2 regions of the Clostridium amazonense genome follow, and region 1 is predicted to be linked to the other one. Evidence: riboswitches for the same ligand, from Rfam matches in the RefSeq annotation. Region 1 holds a riboswitch; the other holds the start of a gene.
The links. Region 1 has a riboswitch for lysine ahead of kal (3-aminobutyryl-CoA ammonia lyase). Riboswitches for the same ligand answer to the same signal wherever they lie in the genome.
Positions count from the first base shown of each region.

Region 2: another riboswitch for lysine. It lies ahead of AC07E4_RS02675 (APC family permease); the one in region 1 lies ahead of kal (3-aminobutyryl-CoA ammonia lyase).

Region 1 is NZ_JBWKMH010000031.1:162,705-166,149, forward strand. Features, by position in the region: partial or broken gene AC07E4_RS13155 (transposase) at 1-504, opposite strand, end outside; lysine riboswitch at 847-1,030, shown strand; gene kal (3-aminobutyryl-CoA ammonia lyase) at 1,184-1,564, shown strand; gene kce (3-keto-5-aminohexanoate cleavage enzyme) at 1,788-2,606, shown strand; gene kdd (L-erythro-3,5-diaminohexanoate dehydrogenase) at 2,810-3,445, shown strand, end outside.
Region 2 is NZ_JBWKMH010000005.1:91,968-95,412, reverse strand. Features, by position in the region: gene truA (tRNA pseudouridine(38-40) synthase TruA) at 1-444, opposite strand, end outside; gene AC07E4_RS02675 (APC family permease) at 581-1,912, opposite strand; lysine riboswitch at 1,999-2,173, opposite strand; gene AC07E4_RS02670 (TIGR04540 family protein) at 2,373-2,606, opposite strand; gene AC07E4_RS02665 (alpha/beta hydrolase) at 3,165-3,445, shown strand, end outside.

The DNA.
Region 1 (3,445 bases):
AGAGTTTATTGATAATATACTTAGTATAAAGTCTGTGTCTAGTATTCCAAATTCATCTTCATTTCCGAGGTAACAACGCATGCTTGAAAATCGGTATGTTTCAGGCATTTCACTATAGCCAAATATATCTTTTGGGTTAGCATGTATGTATAGTGATGCTTTTAGTAAGTATTCATCAGTGTTTATTAGTTCACTAAAAAATCTTTCTTTTAGTAGTGGTCCGTTTGTGTCATATTTAGGATTATAGTATTTTACATACCTAAGTCCTATACTTTTCATTATTGTGCTGATTTTTTCTCCATTGGAGTCTATTATGAAGTGTGCATGGGTGTCCATTAAACAATATGCATAGATTTTAAATTGATATTTTATTTGACTTTCTCTTATTTTTTCCATCATCATTTCTTTATCTGATTCTGATGGAAATAATGGTTTTGATTTTGATTCATGGATTACTATATGATATATTCCATTTAAATCTGTTACTCTTGCTTGACGTGACAAAACAATCGCTCCTTTTTATATTTATACTTATTTATAAATATTGACAATGGAATTTTATTTAAACATGAAAAATGATAATTGATGTCAATTAGAAGAATAGTATTTTTAAAATTTAAGATGAAATAAAATATGATTTTGAAAGTTATATAAATATAATTACAAATAAGTAATTATAAGTAATATTTTGTCGTATTTTCTAATGGGATTTTACTTAAATTATGAATTATCAAAATAAAATAAAATTTTCTGAAAACGTTGTTGATTTTTAAAAAAATGGATATTATAATATATTTAGGAAGCCGAAAATGCTTCTGTGTATAAGCAAAATATAAGCAAATATTAAACATGAATAGAGGAGCAAATAATAGGATAGTAAGTACATGTGAAAGGTAAGGGGACACCTGACGGTATTTTATGAAGGGATTATTTGCCGAAAGAGTATGTTTGGCCTTGAACATATTCTTGGGGGTAGAGAGGAATATTTCTATCACTGTCATAAGTTTTTTTATGATGCGCTGTTTATGTAGTGAGTTTAAGAAATTTTCATTACATTCATAGAGTATTAAGAAGCTTAATGTTTAATTGATAAAACATAATACTCTATATGCGTAGGTGCTGAAAATTTCAGTATCTTTTTTTATGACCAAAATTAGAAATACCAATAGGGGAGGGGATACTAATGAAATCTTTAATTAGATTAAGAATGAGTGCACATGATGCTCATTACGGTGGAAACTTAGTTGATGGAGCACGTATGTTACAATTATTTGGAGATGTAGCAACAGAATTATTAATCCAAAATGATGGTGATGAGGGATTATTCAAAGCTTATGATAGCGTAGAATTTTTAGCACCAGTTTATGCAGGGGATTATATCGAAGCTGTTGGAGAAATCGTAAAAGTAGGAAATACTTCAAGGAAAATGGTTTTTGAAGCTAGAAAAGTTATAGTTCCAAGACCAGACGTAAACGATTCAGCTTGTGATGTATTAGAAGAACCAATAGTTGTTTGTAGAGCAAGTGGTACTTGTGTAGTACCAAAAGATAAAAAAAGAAAATAGACTCTAGAAATAAAATCAAATTTTAAAATTACAGCTTATTTTGCATATTATAAAAATCAAGTTATAAATACAATATACCAAGACAAAATCAATAGAACTTATAGAAAAAAATTCTTTTTATTAACATTTTATAAAGTAGAGCTAATAAATAGAATAATAATTTAAGATGGATTTGTTAAATTTTTAACAATATAATTAATTTGAAATAGAAAAGGGGAAAGTTATGGAAAAATTAATTATAACTGCAGCTATATGCGGTGCAGAGGTAACTAAAGAAAATAATCCAAATGTTCCTTATACTGTTGAAGAAATAGGTGAAGAAGCATATAAAGCATATAAAGCTGGTGCAAGTGTAATTCATCTTCATGTTAGAGAAGATGATGGAACACCAACACAAAGTAAGGATAGATTTGAAGCTTGCATGAAGGAAATTAAAAAGCGTTGTGGTGATGTAATAGTACAACCATCTACAGGTGGGGCTGTAGGGATGTCAAATGCAGAAAGACTTCAACCAGTTGATTTAAAACCAGAGATGGCAACTTTAGATTGTGGAACTTGTAATTTTGGTGGAGACGAAATATTTGTTAACACAGAAAATACAATTAAAGAATTTGGAACTAAAATGATAGAACTTAATGTTAAGCCAGAAATTGAAGTTTTTGATAAGGGCATGATAGACATGGCTATAAGACTTGAGAAAAAAGGCTTTATAAAGAAACCAATGCATTTTAACTTTGTAATGGGAGTTAATGGTGGAATTAGTGCAGATATGAGAGATTTCTTGTTCATGAAAGATAGTATTCCATGTGGAAATACTTATACTGTTTCAGGAATTGGAAGAAATGAATTTACATTAGCTACAATGTCAATTTTAGCAGGGGGACACGTTAGAGTTGGATTTGAGGATAATGTGTATATTTCTAAAGGTGTTTTAGCTGAGTCTAATGCAGTATTAGTTGAAAAAGTAGCTAAAATTGCAAAAGAATTAGGAAGAGAAATAGCAACACCTAAGGAAGCAAGAGAAATACTAGGACTTATATAGAGCAAAAGTTTAATTGGAGATGTTATTAAATTTAATATTAGGGGATAAATATTAAAAATTTAATAAACCATTAGATTATTTTGAACTATATGAGAAATTAAAAACTTTTATTTAGAATTATTTTGTATAAATTACGGATATATTTTATGTTATGTGAAGATAATTAGAAAAAAATGTAACAGAGATTTGAAAGGGGTACAGTTATGAAAAAAGGATGTAAATACGGCACACACAGAGTTATAGAACCAAAAGGTGTTTTACCACAACCAGCAATAAAAGTAGATAATGATATGAATATCTATGATAATGAAATATTAATAGATGTTCAAGCATTAAATATTGATTCTGCAAGTTTTACTCAAATAGAAGAAGAAGCAGGACATGATATAGAAAAAGTAAAAGCTAAAATAATAGAAATTGTTTCTGAAAGAGGAAAAATGCAAAACCCAGTTACAGGTTCAGGCGGAATGTTAATAGGAACTATTGAAAAAATAGGTGAAGCATTAGAAGGAAACATAGATTTAAAAGTTGGAGATAAAATAGCTACTTTAGTTTCATTATCATTAACACCATTAAGAATAGATGAAATTATAGACATAAAACCAGAAATAGATAGAGTTGCTATAAAAGGAAAAGCTGTTTTATTTGAAAGTGGAATATATGCAAAACTTCCAAATGATATGGAAGAAACATTAGCATTAGCTGCATTAGACGTAGCAGGAGCACCAGCTCAAGTTGCTAAACTTGTAAAACCATGTGAAAGTGTATTAATACTAGGTGGAGCAGGAAAATCAGGAATGCTTTGTTGTTATGAAGCTGTTAAAAGAGTAGGACCAACA
Region 2 (3,445 bases), on a different contig from region 1:
TGTAGCTTCTCTCATACTATCTAAATTTAAATTTTCTCCTATGTGATAAGAATATTTTCTTATAAATGGATCAGCATATTTATTATTGTCTATTGTATAAACATATGTTTTTGATTTTACATTTAATCTTGAATGAAACCTGTCACTAACATCTTTCATAGATGTTATAATTATATCTTCTGGCAAATACATATGTACATATTTCATCATTTCATCTATATTCATATTAGTATCAGTCTTAAAATTTGCAACATAATTTCTAGCATGAACTCCTGCATCTGTTCTTCCACAACCTATAACTTGAATTTCTTCTCCGGTCATCTTTGATAAAACATTTTCTAACTTATCTTGTATTGTTGAAACAGAAGTACCTTTTATATTTTGTTTTTGCCAACCTTTATAAGCCGAACCATCATATTGTATAGTCATTTTTATATTTCTCATATATTATTCATCTCTTTTCTACTTGTTTTAAAACTATTATTAAGTATAACAGAAAAATTTAGATTTAAACAATTTTGAGATAAATTAAATATGCTCTTATAAAATTATTTATTTATAACCTATTAATTTTATTTTTCTATTTATCTTTTTTGCTGAATATATTGTTATGGTAATTATATATATAAAACGGAATTCCACCTAACATTAGTAAAAATCCCCACATTACTATTTCTGCTCCTGAACCATATATAGTCCACATAGCATATATAAATCCTAATAATGGTATTATTGATTTTTTTAAAAATACTTTAATATTAAATTCATTACTTTCTTTAAACATAAGCATAATTTCAGCTGATATAGTTAATAAATATACAGGTAAAAATGCTAATGTTGCAAGTATAGTTATAAAAGTAAAGGCTGAAACCATACTTTTTTGATAATTCATTATAAGTAATATATTTACAAGTATTGATCCTACTATTAAAGAATTTGCTGGTGTTTCATATTTGGGATGTAACTTTCCAAAAAACTTAGGAAATACACCATCTTGACCTGCTGCATATGCAACTCTTGCTGTAGATAAAAGCCAACCTATTACAGATCCTAAAATGCATACAATTACTGATATTGTTAAAAGTTTTCCAATTGAACTTCCTAATATATTAGTTAATATATCTGTTAATGGAGCAACACTTTGTGATAAATTTTCATTAGACATATTCCCTAGACTACCTATACTAATTAATAAATATATAATTGACGCTATTATAAGACCATATATTGTACTTTTTTTTACGTTCTTTTCTGGATTTTTAATTTCACCTGCTGTTACTGTTGCACTTTCTATTCCTACAAAAGCCCACAATGTTGATGTAGCAGCCAATGGTATAGTTCCTAACCCCTTGCCTTCTGGCAATAATGGTAACATATTTTGCTTATCAAAATTTAAAAATGCAATTACTATAAAAACTCCAAAAAATACTATTTTAAATACTGTTGCAAAACTTTGAAGTATCCCTGCTTTTTTTACTCCAACTATATTAATTATTGTAAATATCCATAGTATAGAACTTGTATAAATTATAGATGCAACTGGATTTCTTAATATAGGAAAAACCTGTGAACTATAACTTCCTAAAGCTACTATTATAGCTGCATTGCCTATCCATGAACCATTCCAATATAACCATGCACTTAAAAAGCCTGTAAATTCTCCAAATGCTTCCTTAGTATATGTATAAGCACCACCAGTGCTGGGATATTTAGTTCCTAAATTTGCAAAAGACATAGCTATTAATATTGAACCTAATGTTGTAACTATCCAAGCAATAATTGTTGATAGTGGTCCTGATACCTCTGCAAGTGTTGCTGGCAACATAAATACACCTGAACCAATCATATTTCCACACACAAGCATAGTTGCCATGAAAAGGCTCATTTCTTTTTTTAAATTTTTTTCTTCCATTTAAAATGTTTCCTCCTTAGTTATGAGTAAAAAAAACAAGCTCAAAGGCTTCTCTTTGAGCTTGTCCATATCTAAAGATTAACAAACACAAAGACAGCACTCCACAAATAACTTTGTGACAGTCTTGCATATGTTATATACAAGACCAATGCATAGTGTTAAAGCATTAACTATACATTTCGGCAATAATCCCTTTCATATTAACTCATAGTGCTTAACTCATTAATATTACTCTTTATTATTGCAACCTCTATCTTTACTCTATATTTTTATTTACGTTTTTATTATTTAATTGATATTTTAGCACTTTTTTCTCAAATGTCAAATTATATTTAAATTATAATTTCATTAATCTTATATTATATAAGTATTTTATCATTATTTTTAGACTCTTTATAAGATTAAATCTCCATATAAATAAAACCGTACCCAATATTTGAGTACGGAAATTTTTTCAATTTTAAGCTTGATTTTTAACTATTTTATCTACTATTTCAGCATATTCGCTTCCTATTACATTAAATATTTTTGATGACATTTTTCCATCTTTATAAAATCTAGTATCATTACTTTCTAAAAGTATTATTACCTTTTTCTCTAAATCTTCGTAGGAAATAAGTTCATCTAAGTATACATCTACTAAATCCTTTACACATGTTGCTAATTCTTTTGGATTTTTATAAACTTTTCTCATAATTTGCTCCTTGTTCTAACCTTAAATTAAATCAATATTTTTTTATACATATTTTTTTATGTATCTTAGTCATATTATATAATAATTTATTTAAATTTCAAGTATTTTATTTTATTTATAAGATTTTAATATATTGTTCATTTAAAACTCACTATATAGTGTTCCAAGTTCAAATTTAAAGTAATGTCTTTCTAAAATGATAGTACTAATCTTATAGTTTATTGCTATATTTATATTTGGAACCAGTTGACAATTGAAAATTGACAATTGACAGTTATGGTTAATATTACTCATTTCATTCCTAATATTTAAAATAGAAATACCTAAAAACTACATTCTTACATTGTTTCCCACTAATTTGCTCTTCAAATTATTGCAAAATTTAATTTTAAAAAACTGAAACGTCAGTTTTATCCTTCATTGTTAATTGTTAATTTTGTATAGCACTTTCTCAACTGAAGCATGAATAACTTAAAGTTTCAAAGAAGTTCTAATTGTACTTATTTCCCTATTTTTACTATTATATGCTAAAATATTGTATATGGGGGTATATAATAAATGATAGATTTAATAGAACTTAATGGTAAAAAAACTGAATATTATATAAATGGAAATAGTGATAAAACCATTTTAATATTTCCTGGCATGGAAGGCACTATTTATGATTGGTTAGATATTGCCGAGGAAATTTCTAAAAATTTTACTGTAATATTAATTCATCGCCAAGGGGTAGGCAAAAGTGAATTTATAAATGAATCTGAAGGAGTTTTAACTGCATGTAGACAAGCATATTCATTGCTTGAAAAACTAAACATAAAAAATAAAATTATTTTATTAGG